DNA from 3 places in the Methylobacterium sp. E-041 genome. Region 2 is predicted to be linked to each of the others. Evidence: predicted binding sites of a transcription regulator. Region 2 holds the regulator's gene; each other region holds the start of a gene.

Region 1 (3,269 bases), on a different contig from region 2:
CCCGGTGCCGGTCGTCCGGTGCGTCGAGCGTGGCGAGCGCCGCTTGCGCCCGCTCCGGATCATCCTGCGCATCGGCATGGCCGGCGATCAGGGCGCGGGTGTAGTCGGGCTCGAATTCCGGGTGGAACTGCACCGACAGCGCGGCGCGGTCCCGGTATTCCAGCATCGCGTAGGGCGTGAAGGCGCTCGCCGCGAGCACGCGGGTCGCGGGCGGGGCCACGACGACCTGATCCTGATGGAACGCCGCCACCGCGATCCGTGTCGCGTCGTCCATGAACGGCGCCCGCTCCGTCACCGCGTAGCCGTGCAGGCCGAGGGCGCGCCCCTTCTCCGAACGGATCGCGCGGCCGCCATAGGCCTCCGCCATCACCTGATGCCCGAAGCAGATGCCGACGAGGCGCTTCTCCGGCGGGAGCGCGCGCAGGGCCGCGATCAGCGGCGCGATCCACGGCAGCGGATCGTAGACGCCGGCCGCCGAGCCGGTGACGGCGTAGCCGTCGAACGCCTGCCAATCGGAGGGCATCCGTCCTGCGCGGACATCGAAGATCGTGCTGTCGTGCGCCGGCCCGATCATCCGAGCCGTCATCGCGCCGTAGGAGGGGAAGCGGTCGAGCCGCGCCGGCGGCGATCCGGCTTCGAGGATGGCGATGCGCACGTGACCGACCGCTGCTGATGATCCGCGACCGGCATCGCGCCGTTCGCGCCGCGATGCAACCGGGTCAGGCGGGGCGCGCCGTCCGCCCGACCCGTCGCGGCCGGACGACGGGCTTGAGGCGGATGTCCATGGCGTTGCCGCGCCAGACGATCGCGCGATGGGTCCAGGCCGCGCACCAGACCAGCGGGATCAGCGCGTCGCGCAGAACGAAGGCGAGGAGCAGGCGGGGGGCGTGGAACCAGCCGGCGCGCGTCGCCAGCCGGAGCTCGGCGGCGTAGCCCAGAGCTGCGAGAGCGGCGAGGCCGGCCGCCGCCGTCCAGGTTCCGGCCAGGAGCCCTGCGAGCAGGAACGGCAGCAGCGTGCCGCTGGCGATCTCGGGCGCGAAGAACAGCGGGAACGTCACCCGGCGCAGGCGCGCCCAGCGGATCTGGCGGGACCAGACCTCGGACGCCCTGCGGCGCCCCAGCGGCTGCTCGAACGGCGCCGCGACGAGGTGGACGCGGCGGCCGGCCGCGCGCACCAGCTTCGTCGCCGCCGCGTCCTCGGCGATCTCGGCGGCCAGCGCCCGGATGCCGCCCTGCGCCTCCAGGAACGGGCGATGCCAGAGCATGCTCTTGCCCTGCGCGAAGCCGAGCCCCACCGCCTCGCCGGCATATTGCCAGCGCGCCTGGAGGGTGTTGAGGAAGGCGCACTCGACCGCGGCCCAGATCCCGTCCGGCCGTGCGCCGATCGGCGTCGAGCAGACGAGGCCGGTGTCGGCGCGCCACGCCGCCTGCATCCGCTGCAGGTAGTCCGCCGGCATCAGCACGTTTGAATCGGCGATGACGATCCAATCGTGTCGCGCCGCCTCCCAGCCCCGCACGCAGTTGTTGAGCTTCGGGTTGTCGCTGATGCGCTCGTCGCCGATCAGGATGCGGGCCGGAACCTGCGGATGTGCCGCGACCAGGCGGCGGACCAGCGGCAGCACCGGATCGGCGGCATCGGCGACGCAGAACAGGATCTCATAGGCCGGGTGGTCGAGCGCGAAGCCGCGGGCGAGGGTCTCTTCGCTGAAGGTCTCGAGGCCGCAGACCGGGCGCACCAGGGAGATCGGTGCGCCGGCGGGGAACGTGGTCTCGCCGGGCGAACGGCCGATCCGCCGACCCGCCACGATCAGGCTCGCGAGGTGGACGATCGTCAGGAGCGCGCACGGCGCGAGGGCGAGCGCGGTGCCGTCGAGGGCCGGTAAGGTGCTGGCGAGACCCATGCGGCACGCATCTCCGAACCGGCCTGTCCCGCGGCGTGCGGCCGCGCCGGCGGACTGCCCCTAACAGGGTGCGCATTTCAGCCGTATGACAGCCTCGGGCGCACCCAGGGGAGCGAAGCTTTGGCCGAAGGCGGAACCGTCGCGATCCTCGGAGCCGGCATGGCGGGCGGCGCCGCCGCCCAACGCCTCGCCCAAGCCGGCATCGCCGTCCGCATCTTCGACAAGGGCCGCGGCATCGGCGGGCGCATGGCGACGCGGCGCACCAGGACGGGCCAGCGCTTCGACCACGGCGCGCAGTTCTTCCGCGCCAAGGGCGACGCGCTCCGCGCGCAGTGCGCAACCTGGATCGCGTCCGGCGTCGCTGCGTCCTGGGGCGAGGACGGCCGCACCGTCGGCCTGCCTGGCATGCCGGCGCCGGTCCGCGCCCTGCTCGACGGCTTTCCGGTCTCGCTCGAGACCACGATCATCCGCATCGCGCGCTCGGAGGCCGGCTGGATGCTGACGGATGCGGACGGCGTCGCCAGCGGTCCCTTCGCCGCCGTTGGTCTGACCTTCCCGGCGCCGCAGGTCGTGGCGTTGATTGCGGCGAGCGGTCTCGTCCTGGCCGGGCCGGACCGGGCGACCTACGCGCCGTGCTGGTCGCTGCTCCTCGACCTCGACGAGCACCCCGGCTTCTCGAAGGCGCATCTGGCGTTCGCCGACGGTCCGATCGCGCTGATCGTGCGCGAGGAGACCAAGCCAGGCCGCGCGGCCGGTCACGCCCTGGTGGCGCATGCCGCGCCGGACTGGTCCCGCACGCATCTGGAGGATCCGCGCGAGGCGGTCCGGGCCGCGCTGATCGGCGCGCTCGAAGCCCGTCTTGGCCGGGCGGTCCGCCCGGCCTACGCCGCCGTCCATCGCTGGCGCTACGCCATGGTCGAGACGGCGCTCGGCGAGCCCTGCCTCTACGATCCGGCGCAGCGGCTGGGCGCGGCCGGCGATTGGTGCCTCGGCCCGCGGATCGAGGCGGCCTTCGACAGCGGCCGGGCGCTGGGCGAGCGCATCGTCGCGGACCTGAAGGGCGCGCGGTGATCCCGCCGATCGTGTTCCACCCGGCCTACGAGGCGAGCCTGCCGGCCGGGCACCGGTTCCCGATGCGCAAGTACGGGCGGCTCGCCGAAGTCCTGACGGAGCGCGGGCTGGCGCCGCGCGGGTTCGTGACGCCGGAGCCGGCCTTGCCCGAGCTGCTGCGGTTCGCCCACGATGCGGCTTACGTCGAGGCCGTCCTCGCTCTTTCGGTCCCGCGGGCGATCGAGCGGGCGATCGGCCTGCCGGTGGACGCGAGCGTCGTCCGCCGCTCGCGCGCCTCGGTCGGCGGCACGCTGCTCG
Region 2 (3,269 bases):
GTCCGGCATGGGCCTCTCCGGCGGCCAGCAGCAGCGCCTGTGCATCGCCCGCACGGTGGCCCAGAGCCCGGAGGTGATCCTGTTCGACGAGCCGACCTCGGCCCTCGACCCGATCTCGACCGGCCGCATCGAGGAGCTGATCGAGCAGCTGCGCAGCGAGTTCACGATCGTCATCGTGACGCACAACATGCAGCAGGCGGCCCGCATCTCGCAGTTCACCGCCTTCATGTATCTCGGCGAGGTCATCGAGGTCGGCCCGACCAACCGCATCTTCATGAACCCGACGGTGCGCCAGACCCAGGACTACATCACCGGCCGCTTCGGCTGAGCCGCACCCGGATCGTTCGAGGACCCACGCCCATGCCCGGCCACATCGTCACGTCCTACGACACCGACCTCGAAGACCTGCGCCGCTCGATCTCCGAGATGGGCGGCGTCGCCGAGAAGATGATGACCGAGGCGACCGACGCGCTCGTCCGCCGCGACACCCAGCTCGCCCAGGCGGTGATCGTCGCCGACAAGCGCCTCGACACGCTGCAGCGCGAGATCGAGGAGCGCGCGGTGCTGCTCATCGCCCGGCGCCAGCCGATGGCGATCGACCTGCGCGAGACGATCTCGGCGATCCGCGTCTCGGGCGACCTCGAGCGCATCGGCGACCTCGCCAAGAACATCGCCAAGCGCGTCGTCGCGATCAGCGACCAGGCCCAGGCCCAGAAGATCGTGCTCGGCGTGCAGCACATGAGCGACCTCGTCCAGGAGCAGCTCAAGGACGTGCTCGACGCCTATGCCAGCCGCGACGTCAACGCGGCCCACAACGTGTGGGAGCGGGACGGCGAGATCGACGCGCTCTACAACTCGCTGTTCCGCGAGCTGCTGACCTACATGATGGAAGACCCGCGCAACATCTCGTTCTGCACGCATCTTCTGTTCTGCGCCAAGAACGTCGAGCGCATCGGCGACCACACCACCAACATCGCCGAGACGATCCACTACCTGTCCACCGGCGAGAACCTCGCTGGCGACCGCCCGAAGAACGACGCCTCGAACTACGCGACGGTGGCACCGAGCGCCTGAGGGCTGCCGTCTCTTCCCTCCTCCTGTGCGGGGGGAGGGTGGGCCTCGCGTGAGCGGGGGTCGGGAGAGGGGAGCGACCGCTCCGGATACGGCGCTCCCCTCTCCCGACCCGCTTCAGGGGGGGAGGGAGGACCGTGGCGATGGATGAGAAAGTCGGGCGGTCCGCCCGGGAGTGCCCTGCATGCGTACGCGGATCCTGATCGTCGAGGACGAGGAGGCGCTGACCACCCTCCTGCGCTACAACCTCGAAGCCGAGGGCTTCGAGGTCGATTCCGCCGCCCGCGGCGACGAGGCCGAGCTGCGCCTGCAAGAGCAGGTGCCCGACCTGATCCTGCTGGACTGGATGCTGCCGGGGCTCTCCGGAATCGAGCTGTGCCGCCGGGTGCGGGCGCGGCGCGAGACGGTGTCCCTGCCGGTCATCATGCTCACCGCCCGCGGCGAGGAGGGCGACCGCATCCGCGGCCTCGGGACGGGGGCCGACGACTACATCGTCAAGCCGTTCTCCGTGCCGGAACTGCTGGCGCGCGTCCGCGCGCTGCTGCGGCGCGCCAAGCCCAGCCACGTCGCGAACCTGCTGGAAGCCGGCGACATCGAGCTCGACCGCGACAGCCATCGCCTGCGCCGGGCCGGCGGGGAGATCCACCTCGGGCCGACCGAGTTCAAGCTGCTCGAGTTCCTGATGCAGAGCCCCGGCCGGGTCTATTCCCGCGAGCAGCTCCTCGACGGCGTATGGGGCCACGACGTCTACATCGACGAGCGCACCGTCGACGTGCATGTCGGCCGCCTGCGCAAGGCCCTGAACCGCGCCGGCGAGACCGACCCGATCCGCACCGTCCGCGGCTCGGGGTACGCCTTCGACGAGACGTTCTCGGGCGAGGATTGAGTTCGGCTTTCGGTGGACGGCTCAAGCGATCGCAACGATCCGCGACCTGCCGTGGGTCCCTTCTCCCATGGGGAGAAGGACAGGATGAGGGGCGTGAGTCATCCGGGTCGGTCACGCCCCTCACCCCAACCCTTTCCCCATGGGAGAGGGAGCCGTCGCGCACACTGAAGTGATTTCAGTCCTACGAAAATTATATTTTTACCAAGCTTCAGGGGACCTTCGTCCCCCCGCCGTCGAGCCCCGCGCTGCGGCCCGTCGCCTTCACGGCGTCCAGCGCGCTCAGCATCGTCCCCTCGGTGAGGATCTGCGGCAGAACCGTCGGCTCTCCGGCACCCGCGTAGAGCAGGTAGAGCGGCACGCCGCTCCGGCCGTGGCGCTCGAGCAGGCGGGTGATCTCCGGGTTCTGGTTGGTCCAGTCGCCCCTGAGATACGTGACGTCGCGCGCGCGCATCGCCGCGCCGACCGCCGCCGTCCCGAGCGAGGTGCGCTCGTTGACCTGGCAGGTGATGCACCACGCCGCCGTCATGTCGACGAAGACCGGCCGGCCGCTCGCCAGCAGCGCGTCGAGGCGGGCCTGCGTGAACGGCTCGATCCCCTCGGCCCGGGCCTGAGCCCCCGGTGCGACGCGGTCGTGATCGAGGGTGAGGGCGAGCCCCGCCACGCCGGCGACGGCGAGCACCGCGAGGCCGCGGGCGAGCTGCGCCCGGACCGGCCGCGCGTCGCGGCCGAGCTCCCACGTCCAGGCGGCGAAGCCCATCAGCACCAGCCCGATCAGCGCCGCGAGCAGGCCCTGCGGCCCGACCTGCTGCGCCAGCACCCAGACCAGCCATGCGACCGTGGCGTAGATCGGGAAGGCGAGGGCCTGCTTCAGCACGTCCATCCAGGCGCCGGGCCGGGGCAGGGCGCGCAGCGCCGGCGGCCACAGGGTGAGCGCCAGGAAGGGCAGGGCGAGGCCAAGGCCGAGGCTCGCGAACACGACGAGGCCGGCAGCGGTCGACTGCGTCAGCGCGAAGCCCACGGCCGAGCCCATGAACGGGGCGGTGCACGGCGTCGCCACGACCGTCGCGAGCACGCCGGTGAAGAACGAGCCCTGGAGCCCGGCCCGCCGGGTCAGCCCGTCGCCGAGCCCGGACAGCCGCCCGCCGAGGTGAAGCATGCCCGACAGGCTCAGGCCCATGGCGAAGAGCAGGTAGGCCAGCGCCGCCACCACGGTCGGCGATTGCAGCTGGAAGCCCCAGCCGATCCCGGCGCCGCCCGCCTTCAGGGCGATCAGCAGCGCGGCCAGCGCCAGGAAGGCCGCCAGCACCCCCGC
Region 3 (3,269 bases), on a different contig from region 2:
GAGCCGTCGGCGAAGTAGCAGCGAACTTTAATCCCAGACTTCGTGAACAAATTTCACCCGCGGGGATTCATCGAAAGCGCTTTTTCAAGCTCTGCCGGGCTCTTGTGCGGGGCGGCCGAAAGCAACATATTCCAACACGAGGCGCTCGATGGCGCCAGAGGTCCCCTGCGTGGGCCTCGTCTCAAACACCACGCACGAGCGAGCCTTCCGAGGTCACTCCCATGGCATTCGACAACTCTCCCTTCCGCTACGGCGCCCAGGCGCCGTCGCAGGCCGGCACCCAGGTCGCGTTCGACCAGGGCCTGCGGACCTTCATGCTCGGCGTCTACAACAACATGGTCGTCGGGCTCGGCATCTCCGGCCTCGTCGCGCTCGGCCTCAACATGGCCGCCACCACCGCGACCGCGACCGGCCGCCTCGCCCTGACCCCGTTCGGCCAGACGCTCTACAACAGCCCGCTCAAGTGGGTTCTGATGTTCGCCCCGCTCGCCTTCATCCTGGCCTTCTCGATGCGGATGGACCGGATGTCGGCCTCGTCGGCGCGGACGATGTTCTTCGCCTTCGCGGCGGTGATGGGCGCCTCGATGTCGACGCTGCTGCTGGTGTTCACCGGCGCCAGCGTGGTGCGGGTGTTCTTCATCACCTCGGCGACCTTCGGCGCGCTGAGCCTCTACGGCTACACCACCAAGCGCAGCCTTTCGGGGATGGGCTCGTTCCTGATGATGGGCCTGATCGGCATCATCATCGCCTCGATCGTCAACATCTTCCTGGCCTCGTCGGCGCTGCAGTTCGCCGTCTCGGTGCTCGGCGTGCTGATCTTCGCGGGGCTCACCGCCTACGACACCCAGAAGCTGAAGGAGATGTATCTCTCCAGCGGCTTCGACGGCGAAGCGGCGGCCAAGATGTCGGTCAACGGCGCGCTGACGCTGTACCTCGACTTCATCAACATGTTCCAGTTCCTGCTCTCGCTCCTCGGCGACCGCCGCTGAGCGAAGACGGATCGGACGAACGAAGAAGGCCCCGGCGGAAACGCCGGGGCCTTCTTCGTTCCGGGGAGCTACGCTTACGCTGCGCCACTTCCCCCAGCGGGCAATGTCCGCCCTGCGCAGCCCCGGGATGACGGGGAGGGTCCGGAAAAGGAATCTGAAGATGTGCGAGGCCGATCGCCTGCTCGGGGGAAGGCCCCCCCGCGCCGCGATCCGAGCGCGCAGCGAGCGTACCATCGGCCAAGACGGCACCGGACGAAGGATCGCCGAGCAGAAATCCGAACGCTTCACACGGCCCGCAGGGGCTTCTCCAGCACCGCCAGCACGCGGGCGAGGTCGGTGCCGCGCTTGAGCACCACGCCGGTCGCGGCGACCACGGCGTAGGCGCCCTGGCGGCGCGCGAGCTTCGGGTCCTTCTCGATCCGGTAGAGCGGCATCTCGGAGGTGCGGCGGTAGATCGAGAACACCGCCTTGTCGCGGCGGAAGTCGAGGGCGTAGTCGCGCCACTCCCCCTCCGCGACCCGGCGGCCGTAGAGGTTGAAGATCGTGCGCAGCTCGTGCCGATCGAACGCGATCTGCGGGGCGGTGGATGGGCTCGGGAAGGGGACCACGCGGGCCGTCGAATCGTCTGTCCGGATCTCGCCGCTCGTCCGCTCGGTCATCGTTCCTCCGCCGTCGGCCTGCCGCCGTCGTCTTGCCGTCAGCCGCTGAGGATGGGCCTCGGGTGGCCGGCCCGCAAGAGTCCCGCGGCGGCGATCCGATTCGTTGCGGACGGGACACGCCCAAGAAACAAATGCCGCGCTTTCGCCCCGATCACGCCTTTCCCGAGCCGCGTTGCGGCGCGACAACGAAGGCCGAACCCTCGTCGGGTCGTGCCCGTCGACGCCCGAATCCCGAGCTCCCCAGCCCTCGGGCGTCACCGGATCCCACGACGCGACATCCCAGAGGTTTCGAGACCCAAGGACTTCAGGCCGCCCGCGAGGGCGGCCTTTTTTTGTGCCCGCCCGGCCCGTTCGATCTCCCCGGGCCCACGGGCAGCGGGAAGGCGCAAAACCCGCTATGAGGCGGACCGACCATGACCGACCCCCGCCCGCCCCGCTTCGACGACGACTTCCGGCAGGCGCTCGACGACCTGTTCGCGTGGCGCCGCGACGTGCGCCGCTTCCGGCCCGACCCGGTGGACGAGGCCCTGCTCCGCCAGAGCCTGGCGGCGGCCCATCGCAGCCCTTCCGTCGGCAACAGCCAGCCGTGGCGCTTCGTGCGCGTCGCCGACCCCGAGCGCCGCGCCGGCGTGGTCGCGAGCTTCGAGCGCTGCAACGCCGATGCGGCCCTGCGCTACGCCGACGCCCGCCAGGCGCAGTATCGCGCCCTGAAGCTCGCGGGCCTGCGCGAAGCGCCGGTGCACCTGGCCGTCTTCTGCGACGAGGCGACCGAGGCGGGCCACGGCCTCGGTCGCGCGACCATGCCGGAGATGCTGCGCTACTCCGTGGTCGGCGCCGTGCAGACCTTCTGGCTCGCCGCCCGCGCCCGCGGCCTCGGCACCGGATGGGTCTCGATCCTCGAGCCGGCGCGCATCGCGGCGCTGCTGGACGTGCCGGGCAGCTGGCACCTCGTCGCCTACCTCTGCGTCGGCTGGCCCGTCGAGGAGCATGCCGACCCCGAGCTCGTCCGCCACGGCTGGCAGGCCCAGGACGCGACGGCGCTGGATCTGATCGAGCGGTAAAGCAGGTCTTTCGACGGACGATCGCCTTTATCACGATGAAGCCCGGCGCTTTTTACCGTCTTCCCCGAAGACGGTGAGCAAGCCCGCAGTCGTCGCAGGATGAGCTGGAACGCCGAGCTTGGCCGTGGATTATTGCTGCAGCGAACGGTCACGCTTTGCAGGAAGATCCCAAGATGTCGGTCAGGAAGTACGTGTCCACGAGCCTCGGCGGCGCGCTGCTGGCCGGTCTCGTCGCGGGGGCGCCGGCCCTGGCACGCGAGGTGGTGCCGTTCTCGGACGGGGTGATGCCGGGCTCGGTGGTGATCAGCGTCTCGCAGCGCCGGCTCTACCTCGTGAACGGCGACGGAACCGCGATCCGCTACCCCGTCGCGGTCGGCAAGCCGGGCAAGCAGTGGTTCGGCACCAAGTCGATCGACGGCAAGTACGTGCAGCCGGCATGGTCGCCGCCGAGCGAGGTCAAGCGCGACAACCCGCGCCTGCCGAACCTGATCGCCGGCGGCTCGCCGCACAACCCGATGGGCGCCGCCGCGATGACGCTGTCGGGCGGCGAATACGCCATC

The links. The regulator PhoB, encoded in region 2, activates phosphate uptake and scavenging genes when phosphate is short. The targets are predictions, from matches to a motif close to TGTCATNNANCTGTCAT.
Region 1: a site for PhoB is predicted at 1,976-1,992, ahead of MKK70_RS20560 (ceramide glucosyltransferase). Genes of this name have one in related genera too.
Region 3: a site for PhoB is predicted at 1,674-1,690, ahead of MKK70_RS24295 (DUF2794 domain-containing protein). Genes of this name have one in related genera too.

Annotation. Positions count from the first base shown of each region.
Region 1 is NZ_JAKSYQ010000228.1:5,257-8,525, forward strand. Features, by position in the region: gene MKK70_RS20555 (glutamine amidotransferase-related protein) at 1-655, opposite strand, end outside; gene MKK70_RS20560 (ceramide glucosyltransferase) at 720-1,901, opposite strand; gene MKK70_RS20565 (NAD(P)/FAD-dependent oxidoreductase) at 2,022-2,972, shown strand; gene MKK70_RS20570 (histone deacetylase) at 2,969-3,269, shown strand, end outside.
Region 2 is NZ_JAKSYQ010000299.1:117,982-121,250, forward strand. Features, by position in the region: gene pstB (phosphate ABC transporter ATP-binding protein PstB) at 1-328, shown strand, start outside; gene phoU (phosphate signaling complex protein PhoU) at 361-1,074, shown strand; gene phoB (phosphate regulon transcriptional regulator PhoB) at 1,256-1,957, shown strand; gene MKK70_RS28620 (protein-disulfide reductase DsbD family protein) at 2,166-3,269, opposite strand, start outside.
Region 3 is NZ_JAKSYQ010000268.1:79,333-82,601, forward strand. Features, by position in the region: gene MKK70_RS24290 (Bax inhibitor-1/YccA family protein) at 222-989, shown strand; gene MKK70_RS24295 (DUF2794 domain-containing protein) at 1,274-1,648, opposite strand; gene bluB (5,6-dimethylbenzimidazole synthase) at 2,062-2,709, shown strand; gene MKK70_RS24305 (L,D-transpeptidase) at 2,883-3,269, shown strand, end outside.